2 linked regions of the Mastigocladopsis repens PCC 10914 genome follow. Each later gene encodes a partner of the first gene's protein in a complex. Links are inferred from orthologs where the notes say so. Each region holds a gene or a part of one and is shown on either strand. Other genes may lie near its edges.

What was found. Proteins that work in one complex are often made in the same cells at the same time.
Region 2: the proteins of secY (region 1) and secA are in contact, whole or in part, in a crystal structure (PDB 3DIN), measured with the Thermotoga maritima proteins. The link is inferred for Mastigocladopsis repens PCC 10914 from one-to-one orthologs. Residues at the interface, in WP_004081795.1 of Thermotoga maritima: Glu108, Gly109, Glu110, Glu111, Ala236, Glu237, Arg238, Arg239, Ile240, Thr241, Ile242, Gln243, Tyr244, Ala245, Arg246, Arg247, Val248, Thr249, Gly250, Arg251, Arg252, Val253, Tyr254, Gly256, Ala257, Ser258, Thr259, Tyr260, Leu261, Pro262; in WP_004082002.1 of Thermotoga maritima: Glu261, Ala262, Arg263, Lys300, Ala301, Arg302, Thr303, Ile304, Ile305, Leu323, Tyr324, Asp325, Pro326, Val329, Ser330, Tyr333, Ile336, Lys340, Phe345, Val349, Glu363, Phe364, Tyr374, Ser375, Gly376, Gly377, Glu393, Ile395, Thr482, Ser483.

Annotation. Positions count from the first base shown.
Region 1 is NZ_JH992901.1:608,192-611,172, reverse strand. It holds secY (preprotein translocase subunit SecY), read right to left. Parts: upstream 2,158-2,981; coding sequence 844-2,157; downstream 1-843. Other genes in the region: rpsE (30S ribosomal protein S5), read right to left, coding at 2,858-2,981; rplO (50S ribosomal protein L15), read right to left, coding at 2,224-2,670; MAS10914_RS0104860 (adenylate kinase), read right to left, coding at 290-844; infA (translation initiation factor IF-1), read right to left, coding at 1-55. UniProt on the Escherichia coli protein: The central subunit of the protein translocation channel SecYEG. Consists of two halves formed by TMs 1-5 and 6-10.
Region 2 is NZ_JH992901.1:153,074-157,930, forward strand. Bases 920-4,232 are described here. They hold secA (preprotein translocase subunit SecA), read right to left. Parts: upstream 3,913-4,232; coding sequence 1,120-3,912; downstream 920-1,119. Other genes in these bases: MAS10914_RS0102710 (hypothetical protein), read left to right, coding at 920-994. In the rest of the region: MAS10914_RS0102705 (hypothetical protein), read right to left, coding at 1-310; more of MAS10914_RS0102710, read left to right, coding at 788-919; MAS10914_RS0102720 (phenylpyruvate tautomerase MIF-related protein), read left to right, coding at 4,690-4,857. UniProt on the Escherichia coli protein: Required for protein export, interacts with the SecYEG preprotein conducting channel.

The sequences.
Region 1 (2,981 bases):
TTGGTAGTGACTCGGTGACCGTGCCTTCCATTTCAATCAAATCTTGCTTAGACAACTTTTTTCCTCAACTCAACAGTCTCCTCGTTTGTTGCAGCTAGTTCTAGTCTGCAAAGGAACATATTTCGAAGAATATATCAACAGTTTATTAATATATCTTATCCAAGATTGACATACATTTGCTTAGGAGATAGGGAACAGGGGATAGGGAAAAACCTATAAGCGTTAAACTGTAAGGTATTCTCTGTAACCCATAACCTATCACCTGTCATCTGTAACCTATTGCCTCTTTTTAAGAGGCAATAACCTTTTTCAATTCAGCGCTGACTTCTTCTAGGGACTGATTGCCGTTGACGCAAAGGAGTTGATGGCGACTGTGGTAAAAGTCAATCAATGGTGCTGTTTCAGAGCGGTACACTTCCAAGCGCCGACGAATCACCTCTTCGGTGTCATCTTTTCTGCCTCGCTCTAGCAACCGTGCTATCACAATTTCATCTGGCACTTCTAGATTGACTACCTTTTCGCCGTGCTGGTTTAGCTTGTGCAGCAATTCCTCTAAGAAAACTGCTTGATTCACAGTGCGGGGAAAGCCATCAAGAATCCAGCCTGAGTTAGTATCAGTCAAGCTAAGACGTTCCTGCACCATTTCCTCCACTAGCTGGTCAGGAACCAACTCACCTTTGTCCATAAAACTTTGAGCTTTAGCACCCAAAGGGGTTTGGTCTGTTAAGGCTTGGCGGAGGATGTCACCCGTAGAAATATGAGGAATATTGCAGTCATTAGCCAGCGTTTTAGCTTGAGTTCCTTTACCAGCTCCTGGCGGTCCCAAGAAGATTACTCGTGTCACTATTGTTTCACCATTCCTTCATAGCGCTGAGAGATGACATAGGTTTGAATTTGTCTTGATGTATCAATTGCTACGCCAACCAGAATTAACAAAGAGGTAGCACCTAGTCCTTTAAAAGTTGGCACTCCCAAAGCACTTTCAACGGCGGTAGGGATAATAGCAATCAAGCCCAAAAAGATCGCACCCAAAAAAGTGAGTCGATTCAGCACGCGCTCGATATACTCGCTAGTTGCCTTTCCTGGACGAATGCCAGGAATACTAGAACCCATCTTCTTCAAGTTCTGTGCCACATCAACTGGGTTGACGATCAATGAAGAATAGAAGTAGCTAAAGAACACGATGGACACTAAGTAGACCAAGGCATAGACCCAAGCCCCTGAACCGCCTGGGATAAGATAAGTCCTAATAATTCTGGAATACTCCGCATTGCGGATAAAGTTTTCTGCCAACAGTGGCAAACTCAGAATTGCAGTAGCAAAGATAATGGGCATGACGCCCCCTTGATTGAGTCGCAAGGGTAGGTAGTTACGCTGCTCTGCAAAGACTCGACGACCAACCTGACGGCGAGCCGAGATAATTGGGATGCGGCGGATGCCTTCCTGCACAAACACAATACCGATAATGGTGGCTATAAAAAGCAGCAATAGCACGATAACGCGACCCACAGTTTCCCGGCTGCCGCTCTGTACAAAATCGATTGTGTCACCCAAAGCTTTTGGCAATGTTGCCACAATATTGACAAAAATCAATAAAGATGCTCCATTACCAACACCTCGCTCTGTAATCAGTTCTGATGCCCACATGACAAACATAGAACCAGCTACGAGAGCAAGAGCTGTCTCAAACACAAAAATCGGTCCGTAGTTGAAGGCAAAAGGTCTAAGCCAGAACGCCGCCAAGAAAACACTTTGAATAATCCCCCAACCTAAAGATACATAGCGTGTAATCTGGGAAATCTTTCTTCGTCCTGCTTCACCTTCATTTTTCTGTAAATTTTCTAAAGCTGGGATAGCAGCAGTGAGCAATTGGATGATAATCGAGGCGTTGATATAAGGCAAAATCCCCAAGGCAAAGACTCCCAAAGCAGAGAGTCCGCCCCCGGAAAAGATATCCAAAAAGCTTAATATTTGGTTATTACCTTGAATGGCGCTGGCAAACTCGTCTCGATTAATACCTGGTATAGGCAAATGTATGCCAAGACGAATCAACAATATCATACCGACGGTGACAAGCAGCCGACCTCGCAGACCGGCTGCTTGCGCCATCTGCATAAAAGTTTCTTGAGCCGTTGGGGCTTTATCTCGACTGATCATAAAGGGCTACCTTACTAGTTAAGTGAGGCGCTGGCTGGGGTAGGCTTGTTGGTGCGCTGTTTTGGCTCACTCTAAAACTTCGCAACTCCCACCAGCTGCCTCAATTTTGCTACGAGCTGTACCTGTGAAAGCTGCCGCGTGTACCTTGAGCGGAACGCTCAATTCCCCATCCCCCAAAATCTTCAAAGGTCCTCGTGAGGAAGTGAGAATACCTGCTTCTTTTAACGAGGTCAGCGTAACTTCTGTATTTGCAGGCAGGGCGGCTAGCTTTTCTACATTAATCGTAGTGTACTTTTTCCGGTTGATGAGGGGAAAGCCTTTCAACTTAGGGATACGGCGGTACAATGGCTGTTGACCACCTTCAAATCCAGGTCGGGTACCGCCACCGGAACGTGCGTTTTGACCACGCATACCTTTACCAGCACTAGCACCCTGACCCGCAGAAACACCCCTACCTAAACGACGACGGCGTTTCTTTGAGCCTTTTTGAGGACGAACATCAGTGAGTCTCATAGTCGAAACCTTGTGTAATATTAGTCACTGGTCATTTGTGAGCCAGCGCTGCAAGAAGGTTTCCTTCTGTAGGCGACTGGTAAACCCGTAAGCGCAAAGCGCAGGCTACGCCAACGCGTAGCGTCTGGGTCAGGAGAAGGGCTATTTGTCATTTGGTAAGAACAAAAGATGCAGGACAAATGACTACTTAAATGTATAGATTTTCCACAGGAATGCCCCTGTCTTCGGCGACTTCTGCAAAAGTCCGCAAGGTAGATAGGGCATTAATTGCAGCTCTTGCATTATTGAGAGGATTGTTTGAGCCGAGTTGC
Region 2 (4,857 bases), 450 kb from region 1 along the record:
TATCAGTAGTCATGCGTGTCCCATTCCGGTAATAGTAAGTGGTAGAACCGTCGCCATTCTTGACTGTCGTGGCTGGATAAATCGCTCTCCTCCTGGGTGGGTCAATAACACCATTCGGATAGATGCGCGTCCCAGAAGGATAATTGAGAATGTTGCCCCCACTCGGACTGGAAGTGGAACTACTTTGTGCCTCTGCCCCTTGAGGCATTAAAAAACTGACTCCCAATACTGTCACGCCAACTATCAAAAGCTTGAAGACCTTTTCGCAATTATATGAAGACAGCGTGTCTATTGAAAAAAGCTTATTCATGAGTATTCTCCTTAAAACCAGTCTCCCAGGTACCGGTTCATAGCAGTTTTTAGTCCCGTCATCGTAACTCAGGTAATCCTGAAAGATGAGTTTTACGGGTGTCGGTGTTATGGGAGCCTCTCAAGTTAAAACCGCAGGGGTTTCTGTATCTATGATAGAAAACTGTTAAGCACTTTCACTACACAACACAAGAATGCAAAGTTCTTCCTAGCGCCTTTGGGTCTTTGGGCATTCGCGACAACTTGCTCCTCACCTTAACTTGTTACTATGCATCTTGCTTGGTTCTTTGTTTCTTAGCCCTATTTTGTCACCTTCGGAATGGCAAGATTAGAAATACCTATTAAACAAGGGTTTCAGGCTTTATCCTCTCCTAACAAACCGTAGTTGCGGACGGTTTGTTGAAAGAGAGTTAGAGGTAATAATCTTAAGGCGGGTGACATCATTCAAATTGGCGGATTTGTCCTCTTGATAAAAGAGGTGGAGCTAAATGGTGATAAGAATGACTCAATTTCAGATGCACCCTTACCCCGGCTAGTAACTGATCGTGATTTCATGACACCGTTGTTGATTGTGCTAGTATTTTTGGCGGTGTTGTCAGCAATCATCGCCCGCATTTTTCTGCTACCTGACAACGTCACATTAGGACAACTGCTCCACAGCAGCATCAAATTCTTCAGTGGTTGAATGCATCTGCTCTTAGGACTCGCGCAATCACAACAAAAGCGAGAGTTCAATAATAGTCACACTAAAAAACGGGCAAAGGTTCTTAGATAAACCTTTACCCGCCTAATTGTTAATCGCTAAAAGCTTCAAACCATCTCCGAAGGTTGCGCTACTGCTTGAGGCTGGGGCTGGAACATGAACAAGGAGTAAACCACATCTCGGCGGATGTTGGTCATCATATCCAAGAATAATTCGTAGCCCTCGCTCTTGTACTCAATCAGCGGGTCTTTTTGACCGTAACCCCGTAATCCCACGGACTCACGCAGGGCGTCCATTTGTTGCAGGTGTTCCCGCCACAAGGTATCAATGCGCTGTAAGATAAAGAATCGTTCCGCTTGCCGCATTAATCCGTGCTGAATTTGGTCAATTTGGGCTTCCTTGAGATCGTAAGCAATCCGCACTTGTTCGTGGAGGAAGGCTTTAATTTCGCCCATTCCCATATCTTCTAATTGAGTGGGCTGCAAGTCCTCCAACAGATAGACAAATTCTTTGACCTTATCAACCAACTTATCTAATTCCCACTCTTCTGAGGGTAAGTCTGGGTTGATGTAGAAGTCAACGATGTCATCCATCGTTTTTTCGGCGTACTTGATGACTTGTTCTTTCAAGTCTTGCCCTTCTAGCACCCGACGGCGTTCGGCATAGATAGCACGGCGTTGGTTGTTCATCACCTCGTCGTACTCAAACACCTGCTTACGGATGTCGTAGTAGTAGGTTTCGACTTTTTTCTGAGCGCCTTCCAAACTGCGGGTGAGCATTCCGGATTCGATGGGCATATCCTCTTCTACATGGAAGGCATCCATGAGGCGTGCCACGCGATCGCCACCAAAAATCCGCAGTAGGTTATCTTCTAAGCTGAGGAAAAATCTTGTCGAACCAGGGTCGCCTTGGCGTCCTGCTCGTCCCCGCAGCTGGTTGTCAATCCGTCGCGACTCGTGGCGTTCTGTACCAATGACGTGCAAACCGCCTAATTCCACGACTTCATCGTGTTCACGACTTGTGAACTGTTCGTACTCATGCTTGATACGGTTGTAAGCTTCGCGCAACTTCTGAATGACGCGGTCGTCTGTTGGGGCTTTTTCTACCGCCACAGCGACTTTGTCTTCTGCTTCCAGTTCTGATAAGCTGCGATCGCCATACTCCCGCACAGCAGAGTCCACTGCTTCTTTGAGGAGTTTCTCCGTTTCTTTAGAAAGCTGAGTGGGGAAAACCTGTGGCGAAGCTTTCCAAGTTTTCACTTTCTTTCCAGGGACAAAGCCTTGACCTCCTCCAGTTCCCGGGGACGGTAAACCAGACGCTCTATGGATACCGAACATATCTTCATCTTCTGGCTTAACAACCCGAGGCATGAAGTATTCCCGCAGCTTCAGACGTGACATATACTCGGCATTACCACCCAGGATAATGTCAGTCCCTCTACCCGCCATGTTGGTAGCAATGGTCACAGCACCTCTGCGTCCTGCTTGGGCGACAATTTCTGCTTCGCGCTCCACGTTCTCTGGTCTAGCGTTGAGCAGTTCGTGGGGAATCTCCATTTGCCTTAACAACTGGCTGAGATATTCAGATTTTTCCACGCTAGTCGTCCCCACCAACACTGGTCTGCCGAGTGTGTGCATTTCAGCACATTCTTTGGCAATTGCTCCCCACTTGCCCGGTTCGGTCTTAAAGACCATATCAGACAAGTCTTGGCGTCTTCTGGTTCTGTTGGTCGGAATGATCGTAACTTCGAGTTTGTAAATTTTTTCCAACTCGACTTCTTCCGTCTTTGCCGTTCCGGTCATTCCACCGAGTTTTGGATAAAGCAAGAACAGGTTTTGGTAGGTAATGGTTGCTAGGGTTTGAGTTTCTGGTTGAATTTCTACTCGTTCTTTTGCCTCAATTGCCTGGTGCAGTCCATCGCTCCAACGTCGTCCTGGCAAGACTCGACCAGTAAATTCATCTACGATGACGACTTCAGAGTTGCGGACAATATAGTTGACGTCTTTGAGGAACAGTTCTTTTGCCTTAATAGCATTGAAAACGAAGTGCGCCCAAGGGTCTTCTGGGTCAAATAAATCTTTGACTCCCAAAAGCTGTTCTGCTTCGGCAAAGCCTTCATCAGATAACAGCACGTTACGAGCTTTTTCATCCACTTCGTAATGCTCGTCTTTTGTCAGAGATGCTGCAATTTGGGCGGCTTTGAGGTATTTTTCCGTTGGTCTTTCTACCTGTCCGGAAATAATCAACGGAGTCCGCGCCTCGTCAACTAGGATAGAGTCTACCTCGTCAATCACGCAGTAATTGAACGGGCGCTGCACTACGTCTTTGATGTCTGTTGCCATATTATCGCGCAGGTAGTCAAAGCCCACCTCGCTGTTGGTGACATAAGTAATGTCACAGCCGTAGTTTTTCTGGCGTTCAGTTGGGGTCATGCTCTGCTGAATCAGCCCCACACTCAATCCCAAGAAGCGATGCACCTGTCCCATCCATTCTGCGTCCCGACGAGCCAGGTAATCGTTCACAGTAACAACGTGTACGCCTTTTCCAGTCAGAGCATTTAAATAACTTGGCAATGTTGCAACTAGGGTTTTGCCCTCACCAGTTTTCATTTCGGCAATTTGCCCTGTATGCAGGATGACACCGCCTAAAAGTTGAACATCAAAGTGCCGCAACCCTAACACTCGCCGTCCTGCTTCCCGTACTACAGCAAACGCTTCGCTCAGGATATCATCTAAAGTTTCGCCTTTCTTCAGGCGCTGTCTAAACTCTGCTGTTTTGCCCTTTAGCTCTTCATCCGGGAGGGCTTTTATTTCTTCCTCTAAAAGGTTAATTTCTGTAATGTAAGGTTGGTATTTTTTAAGTTTACGAGCGTTGGGGTCGCCCAACAAGGTCTTTAGCATGGCAGATTATACAGAATCTAGGAGGATGGGAATTATAAGGATTGGGATTGATTATAAACTCTTAACCCAATCAAGCGGCAGTTTGCACACTCGGGGGAACCACGCGGCTATGCTTTCAGCAGGACGGACAGTTTCTTCCGGCAGGGTTATCCTCCTGAGAACTGTCCTCGGGAAGCCCGAAGGGCGCGCTGCCTCGCCTTTGTTGTTTGGGATGGGTTGTACATGAGAATTTGCTAAAAAACAGCAGGATAACTAGCCAATAAGTTTACTAAATGATTAGTTTTAGTTTTCAGATTAAATTTAAACTGTTTTAATAGTATCATTTTGCCTCCAGCTGAAGCAGTAAAGCCCGACTATGCAGAGGTAGTGATCGCCCGTATACTGCCCTGCTCCTTCAGAGCAAGGCAACCGCACGGAGTGCAGTTGGGCAGTAGGGCGCGCAATCATGCGAGCGCCCCCCTTAGGACTTGTAGGGAAGGGGGGTTAGGTTTTTGATGGCTCCTATGTCCAGCATCCCAAGTGCATAAGTTGATTTTGCTTCCACATATAAAGCCATAGATGTCAGGGGAGCGAGTTTAAGACCTATGTCCACCACTCTCCCAAGGGCATAAGTTGATTTTGCTTCCACAAAATTTGGAATGGTGTCAGATCAGTTTGTAGATTAAGTTAGGGCTTTCAAGACAGATATGAATTAAATGTGTTCCTAGAAAACCAAGATTTACCCGACTCAAAGGGTACGGTAGTGATTTTGAGACAATTCTTGAGGAGAAAACCAAGATGCCTTTCGTAAGAATTGAAACTAATCATCATTTTAATAAGCAAGTCATTGAAGATGTCATGACTCAAATTACTGAAGAAATTCATATAAAAAAGGGAGATCCAGTAAAAATGATATCGGTTGTTGTTCACACCGATAGTAACGTTTCCTTTGGTAGTGATTCTGAA